2 regions of the Serratia sp. CoH_122_TC_1 genome follow, and region 1 is predicted to be linked to the other one. Evidence: predicted binding sites of a transcription regulator. Region 1 holds the regulator's gene; the other holds the start of a gene.

Region 1 (5,991 bases):
GTTTGAATTCGTGAAGTGCCAACGTCAGGCTACGCCAGCGGCAAAGGCGCGTTATCAACGTGGGGTGAATCAACTACGGGAATGGCTGTCTGCGCAGGGGCATTTATTTGATGCCGCACGCTGTTCTTCACTATTTTGCGTGCCCACGCGGGCACTTGCCGCAGGGGAACAATTGCTGCACCGCATTTGGTTGGGCGGAGCCATTCCTGACGACGCGCGAGAAGTTATCTCTCAGTGGGGGGATGCACAACAAGCGGTGAGTCGTGGCGAGGCTCGTGACTGGGTCGGCATGTTATGGGTTTGGGATGCAAAGCAGCTGGCAAAGGATGCCTGTTTCATTGCCTCACCCCAAACGCATGGCGGCCAGTTGGGTGAGTACGATGCCGGTAACCATCGCCTGCAGGTGCATTCGTTGAGTGAACTGGCGCAAAGAAGAGTCGGTAATAGTTTGGGGTTTATCCATCAGCTCCATGATAAACGCTATTACGCCACACTGTCCGACTACTTCCGCTTTTTGATTTTGATTGAGATGGGGGGCGTGTATATGGATATCGACACACTTCCCCACCGAGCGGCGACACTGTTTCTGATCAAGCCTGAGGTTCCGGACTATCTTCAGTTCCTGCCCGGAGGTGAAGTTAGCCACGTCAGTTGGTTGAATTTGTTCCTCGACGAAACGGGAATGATCATCAGCCGTAAGGGAGATATGGCGCTGTGCAGGATGTTAGCTGGGCTCGATCAAATTTATGCGGGGGAAAGCAGTGAGGTACCGGAAAGAAATCCGATTTATGAACGGAAGCTGTTCGATCCTTTTTACCAATTGTGGAGTCGCCATATTGAACGTACTTTCCTCAGCCACGATCGTTTTTGCCAGATGCATGGTGTTTTGTATGACGCAACCCCACAGGCGGTGACCTGCGGTATTCGCGGTATGCGGCTGCTGGAAGATGTGATCACCAATGAGCGGCTACCGTTGTCGCAAGAAGAAGAGCAGAGCTACCAGCAATGTGTTAGCCGGTTGGAAAATCTGGATTGGCAGCTTGAGCAGCCGCTGGATTTGGCACGCTATGCGGAAATATTTACCGTTGATGAAGTACCTCGCATGGCCTATCCGGCGCAGATTCGGTCCGACATCGATCATTACCACTACTATTCGGTGCTTTCTCATGATCAGCGGCTTGATCGGGTAAACCAGCTTTTTGGGGAGTACCTGATTGCCGACAACCGGCGGCAGATAGCGGCTGGGCATTACTGGCGTTCTGCCCAGGGGGGGGGGGAGGCTGTGCCGCCTGAACCGCGGGGATCGTTGCATTTCATGGCGGGACGGCAGGTGGGTGAAGCGGATAAGACCCGCATGGCAAAGCTGATTTTTAGCACGAGCTACCTGGAATACTGTTCCGTTGGCAATCGTGCTGGGCTGGATCTGGTGTCTTTGCAGCAGGCGCAAAATATCGAACCTTACCTGGATCTGATCACCGTGGCTTACGATCGGCGCGGTGAGTTTGTCGGTTTTTTCAATGCGGCGGCCGTCAGTGAACTGTATGCCATAGACACGGACTACCTTTATCGCGATGAAATGAAACCTCTTGATGAGGCTTACGACAGCTTTGTGCAAAGCCACTGTGTCGCTGACGATTATTTTGTCTGTAGCTTGGCGATTGAGAGCCAATTTCGGGGGCTGGGGTATTTTAACCAAATGTTTGCCTTGATTCAGCTACAGGCGGATCAACGCCAGGCGAAAAACATCGCGCTGTGCGTCTGGCAAAGTAGTGATGCCTGCAAAATGTATTTGAACAAGGGGTTCCGCATTCGTGGTGTGTTTGACCAAGCCAAGGCCATGTTTTTTGATCGGCTGCTCTTTCTTGAATATGCATTGTAACGAGTTTACTCATCCGCGTGTCGGCGGGGGAGTTGACGTTGAAGTGGGTGTAAGTGGGAAGTGAGAAGTACCGTGGAGAAGTGCCGCTGCAATTGTTGTCATTTAGCTATGATCTTTCCCCGGGCCTGTCCGGGGATTTTTTTATCTATTTGCTTCAGGCATAAAAAAACCGCCGTTAAGGCGGTTCTCAATGCCGGTTAAGGACATTATTTTTTGTCGTGCAGAGTGTCGTCTTCACGGCAGTCACCCGTTTCACAGTGGCCGTACAGGTACAGGCTGTGGTTGGTGAGCTTGATGCCGTGTTGTTTGGCGATATCACGCTGACGCACTTCGATAGATTCATCGCTGAATTCGATCACTTTGCCACAATCCAGGCAAATCAGGTGGTCGTGATGATGTTGCTGGGTCAGTTCGAACACGGACTTGCCGCCTTCGAAGTTGTGACGAGTCACAATGCCTGCATCATCAAATTGGTTCAGTACGCGGTAAACCGTAGCCAGGCCAATTTCTTCGCCCATATCTATCAGTTTTTTGTACAGATCTTCCGCACTGACGTGATGGCATTCCGGATTTTGCAGTACTTCCAGGATTTTGAGTCGCGGAAGCGTGACTTTTAAGCCGGCCTTCTTCAATGCGGTGTTGTTGTCAGTCATGCGGATTCAGTCCTGTTACTATGCTAATCAAGTTGAGGCGTTCTCGCCTGTGGCATCGGTCGGCACAAAGTGTTAATTGCGTCTCATTATAGAACCGGTTGGCCTAAATAGAAACCGCCGGTTGTTAACAAAGATATAATTGCACTATTGCATGTTGCACACGCAACGTCTTGATGGATGGGATAAACCGATATCTCAGTCTACCTTGACGATGTGAGAAGTTACAAATGTGTATCTTCTATTGCAGTAATCCGTACTGCCGATGACGGCCCTGCCGGCAACACTATGCACTTTGCAGGGCTTTTGTTCAACCTTTGGCGTTACCCGACGATCTCGGCCAGGCTCAACTCTTCGACGATTTGTTTTACCCAACCTTCGACACGTTCATTGGTCAGTTCTGGCTGGCGATCTTCGTCAATGGCGAGACCGATGAAGTGGCTGTCACTCGCCAAGCCTTTCGACGCTTCGAAGTGGTAACCTTTGGTTGGCCAGTGGCCTACAATGGCGGCGCCACGTGGTTCAATGATGTCGCGGATAGTCCCCATCGCATCACAGAAATATTCTGCATAGTCTTCTTGGTCGCCACAGCCAAACAGCGCAACCAGCTTACCGTTGAAGTCGATCTCTTCCAGCGTTGGGAAGAAGTCATCCCAGTCACACTGGGCTTCGCCGTAGTACCATGTCGGGATACCGAGCAACAGAATATCGAAACCTTCCAGGTCTTCTTTGCTGCTTTTGGCGATGTCGTGAATTTCGCAAACATCGTCGCCAAACTGTTGCTTAAGAATTTTCTGGATCATCTTGGCAATGTTTTCGGTATTGCCAGTGTCGCTGCCAAAGAAAATGCCTACATTAGCCATATCGCGTATAACCTTTAAATTCAATAAATTGCATTACACGATGTTAGCGCTGACCACGATAACACCGATTAAAATGATGCCATAGCAAGGGAAACCCTTACCGGTAATTGCGTATCATGCCAGAAATTTACCCCGGGGTTTTATCACGTTTATGCGATACCGGGTGGAATAAAACGATGTTGATCGGGCGTCATCCTTAACGCCGCGCCGCACGTGCGGCTGCAATGATCAATGTTCTGGCTGGTCGTCTGCCAGTTGCGCCAACAGCATTTGCTCAATAAGCTCGCTGCGACTGATATTACGCTGTTCCGCCAATTTGTTCAGGGCGTCCACCGCATCCGCGTTGATCTTCAGTTCCACACGCCGTAAGCCACGGACTTTATCGCGTCGAAGCTGATTACGCTTATTGATTCTAAGCTGTTCATCTCTGGATAGCGGGTTGGTTTTCGGGCGCCCCGGACGGCGTTCATCTGCGAACAGATCCAGCGTCGTGCGATCCGTTTGTTCTTTTGCCATAGGTAGCGGTACTGCAAGGGAGTTTGCATCAAAAAGCGCGTAAACGCTTCTGGATGGTTCGGTTAACACACTTCGGGCCAATAAACCCTAACCCAAATTCACCCCCAGCCCGGCGCTATTGAACACGCTTAGCACGGCGGCAAAATTATAGCGCGCCATATTACCCCAGCAGATGGAGCGACGACAATGTTTAACTGAGCCGAAAACGCGCTAAGCCGTTATCTTTAGCGCGTTTTTTCACCAGATGGCCGTTTTAGGGAGGATTCCTTCTCTGACAAGGGGGCAATTGGCTCAGGCTTCGCCGAGAAAACGGTGAATGGCACGTAACACGGCTTCTGGTTTTTCTGCATGAACCCAGTGCCCAGTGCCTGCAACCACGTGTGCACGTGCCTGTGGGAATTGACGGGCGATATCGGCGCGGTAGCTATCTTGTACATAGGGCGACAGCCCACCACGAATGAACAGCGTCGGGTGCGGCCAGGCGGGGACTTCCTGCCAGCCGGTGATATTTTCATATTGATCGATCAGCGCCGGTAGGTTGAAACGCCATTGGCCCTGATGGAATGACTTCAACAAGAACTGGATCACACCTTCTTCATCCAGATAGCTGCGCATCAACTCCGCAGCCTGTTGGCGCTGCGTGATGCCGGCTGCGCTGACGGCTTGTAACGCGGCAAAAATTTCGTCGTGGCGGCGAACGTGATAGTCCACCGGTGCAACGTCAATAATGATCAGTTTCTCCACTCGCTCTGGCGCGATGGCCGTCAGTGCCATCGCCGCTTTACCGCCCATTGAATGGCCGATAACAATGACCTTCTCCAGATGCAAATCATCCAGCAACGCCAGCAGATCCTGGGCCATTTCCGGGTAGGTCATTACCGCTGAGCGTGGCGACAGGCCGTGGTTACGCAAATCGACTTTAATCACGCTGTGCTGTTGGTTCAGGTCGCGCGCCAGGACGCCCAGATTGTCCAGATTGCCGAATAGCCCGTGGATCAGCATGACCGGCAACGCTGCGGACTCGGTTGCCAGCAATTGATAATGTAATTTCATGGTGAAGTTCATACTGAGAGAGATTCAGATTAGGTTATCATGATTAAAACACCGGATGAACATACCCGTTGCCGTGCTGCCGCTTGAAATCCATGGGGTATAACGCGGATTTTTCATGGTAAGGTGCGGGTTTGGCAACGTGGATGCTGGGCGGACTCTAGGTAATAGTCTGCTTTTGCCGTGTCGGGACACATTGTTATGTTCGCTCCCGCGCTTTTAACCTTATAATCCCATGGCTTGAATGCAGGATCTGGCTTCAGGTTCTAAGTAGAAAAAAACAGTACTGGATAAAGATGAAAACTATTGAAGTCGACGAAGAGCTTTACCGTTATATTGCCAGCCACACGCAACATATTGGTGAGAGCGCGTCCGATATTTTGCGCCGTATGTTGAAATTTACCGCCGGTCAGCCCTTGCGCGCTGCGCCAGCTGCCAGCGCACAGAGCGCCGAGCAGGACAAAATTGTTGCTGCTCCGCGACCGCGCGATCGCGTGCGTGCCGTGCGCGAACTGCTGTTGTCGGATGAGTATGCCGAGCAGAGCAAAGCGGTGAATCGTTTTATGCTGGTACTATCCACCCTGTATACCCTCGATGCGGCCGGTTTTGCCACCGCAACTGAAGCGTTGCACGGCCGTACCCGCACCTATTTTGCAGGCGATCAGCAAACCCTGTTGGCGAATGGAACGCACACCAAGCCGAAGCACGTTCCGGGCACGCCTTATTGGGTGATCACCAATACCAATACCGGTCGCAAACGCAGCATGGTGGAGCACATCATGCAGGCTATGCAGTTCCCAGCGGAACTGACAGATAAAGTTTGCGGCACTATCTAATTTAGCGAACAGCCCGTCATGGTGGCCGTGAGCGACATATTGCCAGGCCGCTGGACAGGGATTAGGGAGATATGTCGATGGCGAATAACCCACGTGCCGGGCAGCCGGCTCAGCAAAGCGATTTGATCAACGTAGCCCAGCTGACGTCGCAGTACTATGTACTGCAACCGGAAGCGGGCAACGCCGCACATGCGGTG
Region 2 (5,991 bases), on a different contig from region 1:
CAAACGCCCGCGAAATGGTACTGAGTTTGGTGCCGGTTTCATGCCATTCAGATTCCGGCGAAGAGTCTTGCACTATGCCGGCACCGGCAAACAGTCGCACCTGGTTGCCCTGCACCGTGCCGCAACGAATCGTGACCACCCACTCACCGTTACCTTCAGCATCACACCAGCCGACAATCCCGCCAAACAGGCCGCGATCAAAGGGTTCAAGTTGTTTAATCACCTGGTGTGCCAATGCCGTCGGCGTACCGCACAGCGCAGGCGTCGGGTGCAGCAGGCAGGCCAGCGAGAGCGCATTCTCCGCACGGCTGGTTGCCTCACCGTCGATCGGTGTGGACAGGTGCCACAGCGTGGTGGTGCTCAATAATTCTGGCGTGGTTGGGATATTCAGATAGCTGCAGCGTTCTGTCAGCACCTGCCGCATCCCTTCGGTGACAAACTGGTGCTCATAGCGATCTTTTTCTGATACCAACAGCTGTTGACTGATCTCGCGATCTCGCTGTGGATCGGCATGGCGTCGAGCGGATCCTGCCAATGGGTTAGAGAAAAATTGAGCGCCGGACTTACGTAGCAGAAGTTCTGGGCTAGCGCCCAGCAATGCCCCCTGCTCCAGCGGTACGTGGAAGTGGAAACCATGCGGGTTCTGGGCGATGATACGCGCCATCAACGCCTGGCGGTCCACCGGCTCGCGCGTTTCAATCTCCAGCAGACGCGACAGGACCACTTTATCCAGCTGGTCGCCTTTGGTCGCCTCTACCGCATCCGCCACCATTTGCATGAAGGGTTGCTGGGCAGGCACTTCTCTTTGCCGGGTAATCTCCGGCAAAGCGTCCTGTGGGGATGTCACGCTGGCCAAAAAGGCATCGCGTTCAAACCATTGGGTGCGCTGGGGAATAAACAGCGCTGAGGGTTGATGAGTGTCAAAAGGGATCGCACCGCACAAAACCGGGTTCTTAACTCCCGCCAGTTTGGCCTCGGCAAACGCATGCTGCACCGCCTGTTGGAATTCGCCATTCAATTGGTCGCCATCCAGGGCCGGCAGCGTGATTTTGGCGAAGCAGCCTTGCGTGCTCAGGCTACGGAAAGGAGAGGTAAAGAAAAAGCCGGAAGTCGGCGACACACCTGCGACAGGCTGTTCGCTGCCCTTGCTTTGTGGCTTCTTCTGCCCGGTACCCTTTGCTGTCACACTCATCGGTTCTCCCTTTCGTATCATTAACAATAACCTGTATAATAATGATTATCATTTGTATTGAATCGCGTTAAATTACCCTCGTGAATATGCTATGTCAATAAATGTAAACAGTTCTTCCAATCATAATCATGATATAAAACCAGCAGCTTTAATTATATAAATGATAAGTATTACCATTTAACGTCTGAGGAATGCTTTATGAAGAAGAATCTGCTCATCAGCCTGGCGCTATTTGGCATGATGGCTATCGGTGCAGCCCATGCCGCAGACGCTGGCTGGCCGCGTAAAATTGAAACGTCACACGGCGTGGTGACGCTCACACAGCCCCCTGCCCGTATCGTTTCCACCAGCGTTACCGTTACCGGCACCCTGTTGGCGATCGACGCGCCGGTGGTCGCCAGTGGTGCCACTACGCCTGGTAGCCGTCTGGCTGATTCACAGGGCTTCTTCCACCAGTGGAGCGCTATTGCGGCGCAACGCGGCGTTAAACGCCTGTACATTGGTGAACCCAACGCCGAGGCCATCGCCGGTGAAGCCCCGGACCTGATCATTATTTCGGCAACCGGTGCCGATTCCGCCCTGCGCTTGTACGATCAACTCTCCGCCATTGCCCCGGTGTTGGTCGTCAATTACGACGACAAAAGCTGGCAGGCGTTGGCGACTCAATTGGGTCAGGCCACTGGGCACGAAGCCCAGGCACAAAAAGTCGTCAGTGATTTCGATGCCCGCGAGAAATCGCTGAAACAGCGTATGACCCTGCCGGAGCAACCCGTCTCCGCCTTGGTATTCAGCGCCGACGGTAAGTCTGCCAATCTATGGACCGCTGAATCTTCCCAGGGCCAAATGCTCAAGCAGCTTGGTTTTACGCTGGCCGTCCCACCCGCCAAGCTGAACAACAGCCGCAGCATGGGAATGCGCAAAGACATTATTCAACTTAGTGGAGAGAACCTGGCGGAAGGCCTGAACGGCCAGACGCTGATGCTATTTGCCAACAACGACAGTGACGCGCAGCGGCTGATGGCGAATCCTTTCCTGGCTCATCTGCCGGCAGTGCAACACAAGCGGGTTTATGCTCTGGGGAATGATACTTTCCGACTGGATTATTACAGCGCCAGCAATCTGCTGACGCTGTTGGAAAAACAGTTTATTTCTCAGTAGATTCTGCGGCGGGCTGGAGATCATTTTCTTGCCCGCCACTGCCAACCTGACGCAAACCACGCATCGCGAAAGCCAGCACTACGCCGAGTACCGCAACACCAAAACCAAAGCTGGTTGATGTCATCGCCGGCAGCATAAACGCCCCCATCGCCCCCAACAGCAACGCACCCAGTGCATCCCCTACCACGTTTTGCGCCGTCCACAAGCCATTAATACGCCCAAGGAATGCATCTGGCGTCAGGTTCTGGATCAACCCGTACTGCAACAGTGAGTTCAACGCACTCAGGTAACCGAAAACCACCAGGAAAAACAGCGCCAGGCCATACCACGGCATGAGACCGAACAGACCAATGGCAATAAAGGCGCCAATCGCCGTCATCAGCATCATCCAACCCGGACGTGCAACCTGGGCAACTCGCCCACTGGTGAAAGCCCCTATCGCCGCACCCAGTGGGACAGCAGAGTACATAAAGCCCAATTGTGCTGCGCTGACATGCCACATGCCGGACATGGCCGGATACAGTACTCGCACTGCACTGGCCATGGTCAGCAATGCGCCGATCAGCGCCACCATACCGATCACCCGGTTGCGGAACAGGAAGCCGAAACCGCCGGCGAGCGCACGCAGCGGGTGCTCACGCGGCTGCGGTGGCGGCAACAGCTGAGGCAGACGCAGTAAAGGGATCAACGTCAGCAAGGTACCAAACGCCGCCAAACCGTAGTTCCACGTCACACCGGCATTGGCGATCACCAAACCCCCGATCGCCGGAGAAAGGATTGAGCCAAAGCGGACGGTCAACATGCTGATAGCCCCGGCCTGCACGATATTTTCACGCCCTACCAGCGCGGGCGTTGCCGCCAACAGTGCCGTAACGCCGACCGCACCAAAGAAACCGTCCCAGACCGCCAACAGATAAATCAGCGTCAATGAAGGTGCTGGCAACGCGGCGTTCAGACACAGACCGATAAAACCAATGCCGCAAGTGGAGCGCGCAAACAAAATCAGACGGCGACGTTCGTAGCGATCGGCCAGTACACCGCCCATCAGCAACCCGGCAAACATGCCGCTACCTGCCAGCGTTACGGACAACCCGACCAACAACGTCGATCCGGTCAAGGCTTGAATCTGAACCGGGATCGCAATGGCCATCAATCCCAGTGCGAGAATGGAAATAAAGCGCGCACAGAATACGGCGCGAAAAGCGCCATTGGTCTTAAGCAGGCCAAAATCAAGCAAAATAGAGGGCTTACTCATCAGCTTTCTCACCACAACTAAAGAAAAGGGGCAGCGTCTATAGCCAAAATAATTGGCGTTGCATCAAGGCGGCAAGAGCGAGCATCCCCAGGGTGCTTACTCAAGTAAGCCACCGGGCCAGCGCTCGCAGCCAACACAGATGCAGCTTCAAGAATGAAGGGTATGTGCTGCAATAGCGAAGGAACTCATGGTACCATAGATGAAAACAATCAATAATGATAATAAATATCATTTATATTCAATTAAATAATGGATTGTTATGTTACGGATTACACGCCATTGCACACAGCCCGTTCCCACCTCAGGGGGGCGTCACCTTGGGGGCACTCCCCGTTCATTTCGCCGCAGGCTGTTTGGTCTGCTGATTGCTCTTTTCGCACTGTTGGTCATCATGCTGCTCAGCCTGTCGCTTGGCGCCAAGTCTATTCCCTTTGATACGGTCATCCAGGCGCTGAATGGGCAATGCAGCGGGGCGGATTGCACCATCATTACCAATGCCAGGCTGCCACGCACGCTGGTTGGCGTGTTGGCGGGTATCGCATTGGGTCTGTCTGGGGTACTGATGCAAACCCTCACCCGCAATCCGCTGGCCGATCCCGGTATTCTTGGCGTTAACGCCGGTGCAGGCTTTGCCGTAGTGCTGGGTATCACCTTCTTTGGTGCCGCCAACATCAGCCAATATCTGTGGTTCGCCTTTGCCGGTGCGATGTTTGCCGCGCTGCTTGTCGCACTGATCGGTGCTCTGGGTGGCAGCAGTTTGAACCCGGTGCGCCTGACGCTAGCCGGGGTCGCAATGGCGGCGGTGCTGGAGGGCCTGACCTCTGGAATTTCCCTGTTAAACCCGCTGGTGTTCGATCAGCTGCGTTTTTGGCAGGCCGGTTCTCTGGATATTCAAAATATGCAGGTGGTGCGCACCGTCGCCCTGCCGATCTTATTGGGTACGCTGATTACGCTGTGGATGAGTAAGTCGCTCAATAGCCTGAGCATGGGCAATGAATTGGCTACCGCACTGGGTACCGGCATTGTTCGTACCCAATTGTTGGGCCTGCTGGCGATTACCTTACTGTGCGGCGGTGCTACAGCTGCCGTCGGTCCGATTGCCTTTGTCGGCCTGATGATGCCGCATATTGCCCGTCGGTTGGCCGGTTCAGAGCTTCACTGGATGCTGCCCTGGACGCTGGTATTGACCCCTATCCTGCTGCTGAGCGCCGACCTCCTCGGTCGTTTCCTGGTTGCCGGTGAATTACGTGTCTCCATCGTCACCGCCCTGATTGGTGCACCGCTGCTGATCGTGCTGGTGCGTCAGCGCCATATGTTCAGGAGGCAGCGCTAATGTCGATGTCTGCAGCCCGTCGGATGGCTAACCACAAAATTCGCGCCTTGTCGCGTCCGACGCTGACCGCGATGTTGCTCATGTTGGCCGCTCTGGGGCTCGCCATTTACGCCTTGGGCTCTGGCGCACTGTCGCTGAGTGCCTCGCAGGTGATCGACGCCTTGCGCGGTGAAGGCCCGGCAAACCTGGCGGTGATCGTCACCCAATGGCGCTTGCCACGCGTGATGATGGCTCTGTTGCTGGGGGCGGCGCTCGGCCTCAGCGGGGCCATTTTCCAATCGATATTGCGCAACCCGCTCGGCAGCCCTGACGTAATTGGCTTTAACACCGGCGCCTACAGCGGCGTATTGGTAGCCATCGTATTGTTTAATGGAAGTGTCTTCGGTATCACCGCTGGAGCGTTGGCCGGTGGCTTACTCACCGCCGCGTTGATTTATTTGCTGGCGTGGCGAAATGGTGTCGAATCATTCCGTTTGATTATCGTTGGCATTGCGGTGCGTGCCCTGTTGGTCGCCGGTAATACCTGGCTTCTTATCAGCGCCTCGCTGGAATCAGCGATGTCTGCCGGGCTGTGGAACGCGGGCTCACTTAACGGCGTCAGCTGGGCGAAAAGTCTGCCCGTACTGATCGTGATTGCACTGTGCTGCCTGCTGTTATTGACGCTGGCTCGCCGTATGCGGCTGCTGGAAATGGGGGATGACGCCGCCTGCGCGCTCGGTGTGTCAGTGGAACGTTCGCGCGTATTGCTGCTGCTGGTCGGGGTCGTCCTGACGGCGGCCGCAACCGCCGTGGCGGGGCCCATCTCCTTTATCGCACTGGTGGCACCGCAGATTGCGCGACGCTTGTGCGCCAACCGTAGCGTACTGCTGCTGACTGCTCTGACGGGCGCCCTGCTGCTGCTGCTCGCCGATGTCGCCGCACAACGCCTGTTTATGCCTTATCAGTTGCCGGTCGGTGTACTCACCGTCAGCCTGGGTGGCATTTACCTGATTTGGTTATTAATCCGTGAGTCACGAAAAAAATGAATGCTGATCCCTTGCAGACCGCGCCATT

What was found. Region 1 encodes Fur, which represses iron uptake genes when iron is present. Its sites were predicted from a motif close to ATAATAATGAGAACNACTATCAA; they were not measured.
Region 2: the regulator Fur is predicted to act here: its motif matches at 3,821-3,843, upstream of fepD (Fe(3+)-siderophore ABC transporter permease).

Annotation. Positions count from the first base shown of each region.
Region 1 is NZ_JBXWLA010000015.1:43,234-49,224, reverse strand. It holds gene AC2FC2_RS18760 (glycosyltransferase) at 1-1,879, shown strand, start outside; gene fur (ferric iron uptake transcriptional regulator) at 2,086-2,532, opposite strand; gene fldA (flavodoxin FldA) at 2,853-3,392, opposite strand; gene ybfE (LexA regulated protein) at 3,621-3,908, opposite strand; gene ybfF (esterase) at 4,200-4,973, opposite strand; gene seqA (replication initiation negative regulator SeqA) at 5,255-5,794, shown strand; gene pgm (phosphoglucomutase (alpha-D-glucose-1,6-bisphosphate-dependent)) at 5,872-5,991, shown strand, end outside.
Region 2 is NZ_JBXWLA010000030.1:24,652-30,642, reverse strand. It holds gene AC2FC2_RS25745 (isochorismate synthase) at 1-1,192, opposite strand, end outside; gene fepB (Fe2+-enterobactin ABC transporter substrate-binding protein) at 1,391-2,350, shown strand; gene entS (enterobactin transporter EntS) at 2,337-3,605, opposite strand; gene fepD (Fe(3+)-siderophore ABC transporter permease) at 3,865-4,938, shown strand; gene fepG (iron-enterobactin ABC transporter permease) at 4,938-5,963, shown strand; gene AC2FC2_RS25720 (ATP-binding cassette domain-containing protein) at 5,960-5,991, shown strand, end outside.